2 regions of the Chromobacterium sp. Ag138 genome follow, and region 1 is predicted to be linked to the other one. Evidence: riboswitches for the same ligand, from Rfam matches in the RefSeq annotation. Region 1 holds a riboswitch; the other holds the start of a gene.

Region 1 (5,138 bases):
GACGGCAGATCCAGGCGGCGGTTCAGGCGGATGTCGGCCGGCAAGGTCTGGTCGACCAGCGCGTCGATGGACGGCACGCCGACGGCGGCCAGCATCTCGGCGCGCTCGGCGTCGGACGGGCCAATGTGGCGGGCGAGGAATTCGTGGCGATTGAAGAGTTCGGAGAGCGACATGCTTGGGACTTCCTTCTTTGCGGCGGCCTGCGCGAGGCCGCGCCGGGAAAAACAACGCCCCGGCGTCTTGCGACGGCGGGGCGGTCAGGCTATCAGGCGCCGATTTCCTTGGCGTAGGCGGCGGCGTCCATCAGGCCATCCAGATCCGTGGCGTTGGCCGGCTTGATCTTGAAGAACCAGCCGTCGCCGTACGGATCGCTGTTGGCCAGTTCCGGCTCGCCTTCCAGTTCCTCGTTGACGGCCAGCACTTCGCCGGCGATCGGACAGTAGACGTCGGAAGCGGCCTTCACCGACTCCACCACGCCGGCCTGCTCATCCTTGGCCAGATGCGCGCCGACTTTCGGCAGCTCGACGAAGACGATGTCGCCCAGCAATTCCTGCGCGTGCGCGGTGATGCCCACGGTGACGGAACCGTCGGCTTCCAGGCGCAGCCACTCGTGGCTGTCGACGTATTTCAGTTCGGCGGGAATGTTGCTCATCTTGAAGTTCTCCAGCTTAAGATCAGATCAATGGTGACGGCAGTCGCCTCGAGGCGCTGCCCGATTATTCGAAAACTTTCTTGCCGTTGCGGACAAAAGGCATCTTCACCACGCGCACATCGGTCAGCGTGCCGCGCAGGTCCACCTGGGCGGCGGCGCCGGTGGCGGCCGGCACCCGGGCGATGGCGATCGAGTGCTTCAGCGTCGGCGAGAAGGTGCCGCTGGTGATCACGCCTTCGCCGACGCCCTCCACCACCACCTTCAGGCCTTCGCGCAGCACGCCGCGGCCTTCCAGCACCAGGCCCACCTGCTTCATCTTCACGCCGGCGGCCTTTTGCGCTTCCAGCGCCTCGCGGCCGTTGAACTTGCGCTCGGCCGGCTCCCAGGCGATGGTCCAGCCCATGCCGGCTTCCAGCGGCGACACGGTCTCGTCCATGTCGTGGCCGTACAGATTCATGCCGGCCTCCAGGCGCAGCGTGTCGCGCGCGCCCAGGCCGATCGGCGACACGCCGACGGCTTGCAATTGATTGAAGAAGGCGATGGCCTGGTCGGCCGGCACCATGATTTCCAGCCCGTCTTCGCCGGTATAGCCGGTGCGGGCGTAGAACCACTCGCCCTGCGGCAGGCCCTGGAATACTTTCAGCGCGCGGATGGCTTCGGCCAGCTCCGGCTTGATGGAACAGACTTTTTCAATCGCCTTGGGGCCCTGCACCGCCAGCATCGCCAGATCGCGGCGCACCTTGAGCGCCACGTCGAAGCCGGCCTTCTGGGCTTCCATCCAGGCCAGGTCTTTCTCGGTGGTGCCGGCGTTGACCACCATGCGGTAGCCGTAAGCAGTGAGATAAACGATCAGGTCGTCGACGACGGTGCCTTCCGGGGTCAGCATGCCGGAATACAGCGCCTTGCCCTCGAAGCCGAGCTTGGACACGTCGTTGGCGATCAGTTTTTGCAGCCAGGCTTTGGCGTCGGAACCGGTGATGTCGATCACCGTCATGTGGGAGACGTCGAACATGCCGGCGTCGCTGCGGACGATTTCGTGCTCTTTCAGCTGGGAACCGTAATGGATGGGCATTTCCCAACCGGCGAAATCGACCATCTTGGCGCCGGCGGCGAGGTGGGCTTCATACAGCGGAGTACGTTTCGGGGCCGTCATGGCGCGGTTCCTTCGAGCAAAGTGTGGATATCCTCTATCAACCACACCCCTCTGTCCCTGCACCTGAGATTTTCCGGCCGGATAAGCCGTTAGCCCCTTCGGTGGGCGTCGCGCGGACGCCGCTCTCCAGATTGCGCGAACCGGCTGCCGCCGGCCCGATGATACAGTCCTTTTGCCTGAGCGATTGCGGGTGCGCTTGCGCCTTCGGCGGCGGCCGAAAAGCCGCTCTCTCCTGTATGATCCGGCGATTATGGTGTCAATATCCGGGCCTTGGCAAGCCAATATTATTTCTATATCAAACAGTCTGAATAAATGTTTTTCAAGGAAAAAAACCGCTCATTTTCATACGTCGAAATGGTTCGAAAACGAAAAAGCGCAGGCTGTCGCGCTGCGCTTTTTCACTGATCGGCACGCCGGTCAATCTGCGGCAAACCGCTCCTTCAACTGCCAGACATAGATGGGCAGGCCCATCAGCAACAGCAGCATGCCCCACATCACGATGTCGGCGCCGGAGCCGTACAGCGCCCACAGCGAGTAGACGAAGCCGATGCCGGCGAAGAAACCGGGCGCGATGTAATCCTTGGCCGTGAACTCCTTGCCGCGCATCAGCATGATGGCGATCAGCGCCATCGAGCAGAACGCGTACGGCAGCAGCGTGGTGGCGGTGGCCAGCAGGATGATGAACTCGAAGATCTTCACTCCGCTGTCGCCGCCGGCATACTTCATCGCCATCAGAATGGTGACCAGCGCGCTGGACAGCACCAGGCCGAAGATGGGCACGCCGGCCGCGTTGCGCTGGTCGAAACGGCGGGGAAACAGGCCATCCTTGGCCGCGGCCGCCGGCACGTGCGCCTGCATCAGGCTCCAGCCGTTGAGCGCGCCGAAGCAGGACACCACCGCGCCGAAGCCCACCAGCCAGTAGCCCCAGTCGCCCCACATCAGCTTGGCCGCGTCGGCGAACGGCGCCTGCGAAGCGGCCAGCACATCGGCCGGCATCAGGCCCATCAGCGACACCGTGGACAGGATGTAGAGCACGGTGGCCAGCAGGGTGCCGATCACGGTGGCCCGCGGAATGGTCTTCTCCGGCTCCACTACGTCGCCGGCCGGCACCGACGCCGACTCCAGGCCGAGGAAGGCCCACAATGTCAGCGCCATCGTCGCCGACAGAGAGGACAACAGGGGCTTGTTGTGCGGGTTGAACGCCAGATTGTCCGGCTGAAAATGGAAGAAGCCGATGAAGGTGACCGCAGCCAGCGGCAGCAGCTTCAGCAGCGTGGTCACCACCGCCACCACGCCGGAGCTGCGCGCGCCGCGGCTGTTGATCCAGGTGACGATCCAGATCAGGCCGATGGCGACGGCGCCGGCCAGCGGCTCGTTGTGCCCCAGCACCGGGAAGAACACCTGCATATAGCTGGTGGCCGCCACCGCCAGCGCGGCGTTGCCGGCCCACAGCGCGATCCAGTAGCCCCAGGCGATCCAGAAGCCGGCGAAATCGCCGAAACCCGCGTGGATGTAAGCGTACGGCCCGCCTTCGCGCGGCAGGATGGCCGACAGGCGGGCGAACACCAGCGCCAGGCAGATGGCGCCGCAGGAGGTCACCAGCCAACCCAGCATCGACACGCCGCCGAACGGCGCCAACGAGGCCGGCAGCAGGAAAACGCCGGAGCCTATCATATTGCCCACCACTAGGGCGGTGCACATCCAGACTCCGAGCGAGCCCTTCTTCTTAGTGGAACTGTTTTCGTTCAAACCTGGCTCTCCGTGGGAACGAAAGCATCGCGCGCCGGGGTGGCCGCACCCGGCGTCAGACATGCGGAAAAGGTCAAAACCGCATCGGCAAGCCTATGGGCCATGGCTTCAAGATAGCCGAAGCCGGGACTCTCGGCTGCGCCGCAGCCGGGTGCGGCCTGCCGCCGCGCCAAAAAAAGGGCGCATTAAAACACAGTTTTGACGTAAAAACATGTCGCATTGACGATTTTTTTCAACAAAAAACCGCTAGCGGACAGATGCCTATGTCATCCGCATGAAAAGTCATCAGGAATGAGGGAGTTGCAGCGGGCCGGCCGGCACGCGGCGCAGTGACCAATTCGCCACCGCCCAGCACCACAGCTCGTCCAGGCTCTCGCAACCGGCCGGCGGAGCATGGCCCAGCAGCTCGAGCGTCGCGCCGAGCTGCCGCGCGGCGTCGCGGGTCGATATCGCCGGCGCCAGCGTCTGCTTGGACAATTTTTCGCCGGCCGCGTTGGTCAGCACCGGCAGGTGGCAATAACCGGGCGCGGGCAGGCCAAGCGCGTCGTAAACCGCCAGCTGGCGAGGTGTGGACACCAGCAGATCCGCGCCGCGGACGATGTCGGTGACGCCCTGATCGGCGTCGTCGACCACCACCGCGAGCTGATAGGCCCAGAAGCCGTCGGCGCGCAGCAACACGAAGTCGCCGATGTCGCGCGCCAGGTCCTGCCGATACGCGCCCTGCAGCCTGTCGTCCACCACCCGCTCCCCTCCGGCCACGGCCAAGCGCCAGGCCCGGCCCAAGCGGCCGTCGGGGCAGCCGCGCCGGCAGGTGCCCGGGTAAACATAGCCATCCAGGCCGCGCCGGGCATGCGCGGCGATTTCCTTGCGGGTGCAGCAGCAGGCGTAGGCATGGCCGGCAGCGGCCAACCGTTCCAGCGCGGCGCGGTACAAGCCATGGCGGCGGCTCTGGTATGCCACCTCGCCGTCCCACTCGAAACCGAAAGCCTCCAGCGTGCGCAGGATATCGTCGGCCGCGCCCGGCACCTCGCGCGGAGGATCCAGATCCTCCATCCGCAGCAGCCATTCGCCGCCGCGGCTGCGCGCTTCCAGGTAGCTGCCGACGGCGGTGCTGAGCGAACCCGCGTGCAGCAGACCGGTGGGACTAGGGGCGAAACGGCCCCGGTAGATCGGATTGGACATCTTGAGGGATTTGCCGGAGCGTCAGAAAGGGAATTTATCGCTAAAATAACGATTATCCCGAATCACGATCCAGCTTTACTGAGGATACACGAATGGCGTACGTTGTAACCGATGCCTGTATCAAATGCAAATACACCGACTGCGTGGAAGTCTGCCCGGTCGACTGCTTCCGCGAAGGCCCCAACTTCCTGGCGATCGATCCGGACGAGTGCATAGACTGCTCGCTATGCGTGCCCGAGTGCCCCGTCAGCGCCATCTACGCGGAAGACGACGTGCCCAAGGGCCAGGAAGGATTCATCGCGCTCAACGCGGAGCTGGCCAAGCGCTGGCCAAGCATCGTCGAGCGCGTCGATCCGCTGCCCGACCACGCCGACTGGGCCGACGTGAAGGACAAGCTGCCCC
Region 2 (5,138 bases), 1.7 Mb from region 1:
AATGCGGAAAACGAAGAGGCGGCCGATGATTCCGTGGCGTTTGAGGGGCGCGCGCGCAGCATTTTCATGCCCAGCCAGAGGAGATAGGCGGCGCCCAGCAGTTTGAGGAAGCCGAACAGCCAGGGCGACTGATGGAGCAATACGCCGATGCCGACCAGGGTGTAGGCGACATGAACCAGCACGCCTAGGCTGATTCCCAGCGCGGTGAGCCGGCCCGCCTGTCGGGACAACAGTGCGCTATTGCGCGTGACCATGGCGAAGTCCGGTCCTGGACTGATCACGGCTAAAATGCTGATTGTGATTACAGCTAACCATTCAGTCATGGCTTATGATTCCTTTCTGGATAATGTTGCCAATCATATCGATAGTCATGGTTGAAAAATAACGATGAATTCTGACGAATATGGTGAGTTCAGCTCACAGATAAAGCGGGATCGCCTGCCATCACTGATGGCCTTGCGTTGCTTTGAGGCGGCGGCGCGCAGCGAGAGCTTCACGCGCGCGGCTCAGGAACTGTGCCTGACGCATGGCGCGGTCAGCAGGGCCGTGCGTGTGCTGGAGGAGGACTTGGGGACGGCCTTGTTTCATCGGCGCAGCCGCAGGGTATTTCTGACAGATGCGGGGCGAAGCCTGGCATTGGCGGTTCGCGAGGGCTTGGATGTGATGGGGCGGGCGGTGAGGGAAATTCGAGCCGGCTCGGAAAAGGAAAAGCTGTGGACCTTGTCTTGCGAGCCGACGCTGTTGATGCGTTGGCTGATTCCCCGCTGGCCCGATTTTCAGTCCAGCTATCCGGATGCCAAGGTGCGCTTGGCTGCTGGCGGCGGCCCGTTCGCATTTGGTGACGGAATCGATTTGGCGATCCGGCGGGATGACTTTCCATGGGGGGAAGGCTGGCATGCCGAGCCGCTGTTCGAGGAAAGAGTGGGCCCGGTTTGCCATCCGGATCGAACGTGCGCCTGGTTTGCAGCAGACGGTTTAAAGGTGGATGCGCCCATATTGCATGCGCGAACCCGGCCCGCGGGCTGGGCGGAGTGGTCGGCCAGCGCCCATTGCGAGCCGTCCGTCGGAGAGGGGCAGTGGTTCGAGCATTTTTATTTCAGTCTGCAGGCGGCGGTAGCGGGACTGGGGGTGGCGATCGGTCCCTGGCACTTGGTCAGGGATGATCTGGAGAGTGGACTGCTGGCTGCGCCGCTGGGTTTCGTCGGCGATGGTTCGCGTTATGTGCTGCTGTCGCCGGAGCCGTTCAAGCCAGGCGGTTTCGCCGCGGATATGCTGGCTTGGCTGCGGGGCATGGCTTGAGAATTCCTTTCATTTCTCCAACTGCCAAAACAAGGGCTGGACGAAAGGGGACCACAGCGCGGTGCGCACGCCGGCCTCGGCCAGCGCGTCGCGCGTCCATTGGTTGCAGGTGACGATGGGGTTGTAACGGCCTCGGGCGGCGTAGAAGGCGTCGTTGTCGCCGTAGTGGTGTCCGGTTTCCTGCAAGGCCCGGCCGTGGGCGTTGAGCGGCGCGCTTTGGCGGATGAAGTCCGCCAGCCGGAGGTATTGTTCCGGGCTGATCAGGATGCGCCGGGTGTCCTTGCCTTCCTTGGGCTGGGGCAGGTATTCCACGTGCAGCACGCTTTGGTCGAACGCCAGCGCGGCCAATGCCTTGCCGGCGCTCAGGTCTTCCCAGTTTTGTATGGTCAGGAAGAATACTTTGCTGCCCCAGCCGATGGAGATGTAGGGCGAGCGCGCGTACAGATCGGGGCGGCGGACGTGTGCCGGAGGAAAGGCGGTAGTCCAGTCCATCGCTTCGGTCTTGACCGGCATGATCAGGCTGGTGTGCACGCCATTGCTGTCCAGATAGATGGGGATGCCGTCCGCGGGCGGGGTCCAGCCGCGGTTGCTTGGCAGCAGGCCCAGCGCCAGCGCGGCGAGCAGATAGCAGATCAAGAGCGCGCAGATGGCCAGCGGCAGACGCAGGATAAGGCGGCGAAAGGCGGGGCCGGAAATGTGCATGGTGATGTCGATTTGTCCGGGGCGGGATATCAGGGGCTTCTTATTTACATTGGGTGAATGGCATGTGTCAAATATCCATTGTCATTTGCGCGCGGTTATGGGGCTTAGGGCAAGACAGGTCCAGAGCCTGCGGCGCCGCGGCGCGGATGCCCGGGATGCGAAACACCCCGCCTGGGCGGGGTGTTTGATTAGGATGGCTCAGTGGTGATCGTGCCGGTAGGCGAACACCGGCAGCTGCCATTCGCGCCACAGCGCGACCAGGCGCAGCGCCAGGCCGAAGGCGAAGCTGGCGATCACGTTCCAGTCGTGGGGCATGGCCAGATGGTTCAGGCCCAGGTACAGGATGGCCACCAGCAGCGACACGCTGGCGTACAGCTCGCGACGGAACACGATGGGCACGCGGTTGCACAGCACGTCGCGCAGGATGCCGCCGGCGATGCCGGTGATCATGCCGGCCATCACGACGATGACCGGGTGGTAGCCCATGCCCAGCGCCACGTCGCAGCCTATGATGGTGAACGCTACCAGGCCCAGCGCGTCCAGGATCAGGAACAAGCGGTTCAGGTGGCGCATGTAGCGGGCGACCAGAACCGCTGCCAGGCCGCCGGCCACCACCAGCAGCACGTATTCCGGATGCTGGGTCCAGCCTATCGGATAGCGGCCCAGCACGATGTCGCGCACGGTGCCGCCGCCCAGCGCGGTGAGAAAGGCGATGACGGCTACGCCGAAAATGTCCATGTGGCGGCGGCCGGCCGCCAGCGCGCCGGTCATCGCTTCCGCGGTGATGGCGATCAGGTAGATCAGGGTCAGCATGATGAAATCTTATGGGGGTGGAACGATGGAATGCCCGCCGGCGCGACGGCGCGCGGATGGCGGAAAACGGAAATGAGGCGCGAGAGGCTCGCGCCGAGGCATGGATGAGCGGACAAGGCAAACTCCTGGACGGTTTCCGGGTTGGGTAACAGCCTCTCCCCTTGTCCTTTTACCTGAGAGTTGCGCGGCCTTTGGCCGCTTGCCCCTTCGGTGGGCCGCGCGCGGCGGCCTCTCTCCAATCGGCTTGAATCGATACTGCGCTGCGGTACGTTTGCCTGAGCGATTATGGGAGCTTGCGTCTTCGGCGGGGGCATGGCCCCTCTCTCCCGCAGAGCTGGAATATTAGCTTTCGCTATTGCAATAGTCAATGCGGGAACCGAGTCGCCCCGGTTCCCGCGCATGGCTTACGCCTTGCCTCGCTTGCCGGGCGCGGAAGCGGCTGGCGCCTGGCCGTTGGCTTTGCCCGCAGGCTTTCTCGCGACGCTTGTCCACGCGGCAGGTTTGGCTATTGGCTTGATTTCGTCCGACGTTGGCTTCGGCGCCGCGGGCTTGGCGGTTTTCCCAGGGGTTTTGGCTGCCGGCGAGGGTTTTGCTGTGGCCGGTTTGCCTGCTGCCGGCTTGACGGTTTTCGCCGATGGTTTGGCAACGGGCACCGGCTTCGCCGGGGCGGGTTTGCTTGTCGCTGCCTTTGCAGAAACGGCTTTGCCGGCGACAGGTTTGGCCGCGGGGGGATAAACGGCGAGTGCGGCCTCGGCAGGGACCGGCGCATCGGCCGCAGTCTCCGCTTCCGTCCTGATTGGGGAAGATGCGGCGCGGATCGCGGCGGCGGTGTCGAGTTCCAGCGTCTTGGCCACTTGGTCCAGCCGCGCCTGGTGCTCGGCCGGGATGGGGCCGTTCAGCGCCAGCAGATCGCGGGCCAACAGCCAGGCTTGATGGCGGCGGCGGGCATCCGGCAGCAGCAGGGGCAGGCCGCGCAGCGCGCGCGGCGCGTCCAGCCGCACCAGCGCCACCTGGTGGCGGACGATGTCCTTCAACTGCATCAGCGTCAGCGGATACTCGTGGCGCACGTCGCGCATCACCCGGCGGATGGCGTTGAAGGGCCGTTCGTCCACCACGCCTATGCCGATGCTGACGTAGAGCAGCAGCCGCACAAAGCCGTCGGCCAGGGTGCCTTGTTCGAAGCTGGGATCGAGCGCTTCCCGTTTCAGGCGGGCCAGTTCGCGGCTTTCCCAGGTCAGCGCCTGGCTGCGCGGCTCGCCGGCCGGCGCGACGCCGACCAGGGTGGCCAGCTGCGGCGATTCGTAGATCGCGCGGAACAGTTGCTCCTGGGCGGCGTCGCGCAGGTCGCGGTAATGGTCGAGCGACTGGACGATGAAGCCGGACACCTGCTCCTGCCACAGCCACAGCGGATTGTCGGCCGCTACCGGCCGGCGCTGCTCGCGCACCTTGTCGGCCAGCTCCGGCAGCCACCACAGCCATGGGTTTTTCGGCGATATCAGCGTCCGCTCCAACCGCGCGGGGTGCAGCTCGCGCAGCAGGCGGGCGCTGGCTTCGTTGCTGGCGGCGCGCAGCGCGGGAGAGACGTAGCGGTCGTACAGGCCCTGGTTGATCTCGGATACCCGTTTCACCACTTCGAAGGCGCGCTCGTCGTCGCGGCCGTCGTCCAGCGCCAGGATGTCGGAGACGTCGCGGGCTTCGAAGCGGATGATGTAGCGGCCCTCGATGTACTCCTGGCCTGGCGCGTCCGGCGCGATGTCCTCGATGACGGCCTCGTACAGCCCAGGCGCCAGCACGTCGATCAGATCCAGCGCGCTGGCGAATTCGCTGTGCTCCTTGTTGGCGACGCCGGCGGAGACGAATATGCCGAGGTGGCCCACCTTGTTGTGCAGGCAGTAGACGATGGTCTGTTCATTGTTGCGGATGTCCTCCGCGTTGTCGTACAGATCGGCGATCCAGTTCAGCGCCTGTTGCGGCGGGGTGATGTTGTCGCCCCAGGACGCGAACACCATGATGGGCGAGCGGATGTTGCGCATGTCCACCCGGGCCTTGCCGTCATGGCTGGTAATCTTGCCGTGAACCAGCTCGTTGCCGACGAACAGCTTTTGGGTGATCCACTCCATTTCCGCCTTGTTCAGCAGGTAATGGCCGCCCCACCAGCGCTCGAAGTCCAGATAGCGCTGCGGCTCGGTGTCGATCTTGGCGTACAGGTTGTAGGACTTCTTCCACAGGGTGTTGGCCGGGTCCAGCTTTTCGAAGTTCTCGACCAGGTGGGCGCCGTCGAAATGGCCGTTGCCCAAGTCGCCGGCCAGCGACGCGGTCCAGGT

The links. Region 1 has a riboswitch for glycine ahead of gcvT (glycine cleavage system aminomethyltransferase GcvT). Riboswitches for the same ligand answer to the same signal wherever they lie in the genome.
Region 2: it holds a riboswitch for glycine, as region 1 does, so the genes downstream of both, ACY3GB_RS00160 (trimeric intracellular cation channel family protein) here and gcvT (glycine cleavage system aminomethyltransferase GcvT) in region 1, are expected to answer to the same signal.

The regions. Positions count from the first base shown of each region.
Region 1 is NZ_JBUPWA010000001.1:1,724,236-1,729,373, forward strand. Features, by position in the region: gene gcvP (aminomethyl-transferring glycine dehydrogenase) at 1-173, opposite strand, end outside; gene gcvH (glycine cleavage system protein GcvH) at 266-652, opposite strand; gene gcvT (glycine cleavage system aminomethyltransferase GcvT) at 717-1,805, opposite strand; glycine riboswitch at 1,847-1,945, opposite strand; glycine riboswitch at 1,960-2,050, opposite strand; gene ACY3GB_RS07750 (amino acid permease) at 2,223-3,506, opposite strand; gene gluQRS (tRNA glutamyl-Q(34) synthetase GluQRS) at 3,840-4,724, opposite strand; gene fdxA (ferredoxin FdxA) at 4,829-5,138, shown strand, end outside.
Region 2 is NZ_JBUPWA010000001.1:31,218-36,355, forward strand. Features, by position in the region: gene ACY3GB_RS00145 (LysE family translocator) at 1-323, opposite strand, end outside; gene ACY3GB_RS00150 (LysR family transcriptional regulator) at 388-1,299, shown strand; gene ACY3GB_RS00155 (TIGR02117 family protein) at 1,309-2,001, opposite strand; gene ACY3GB_RS00160 (trimeric intracellular cation channel family protein) at 2,200-2,814, opposite strand; glycine riboswitch at 2,966-3,063, opposite strand; glycine riboswitch at 3,068-3,153, opposite strand; gene ACY3GB_RS00165 (DUF3141 domain-containing protein) at 3,219-5,138, opposite strand, start outside.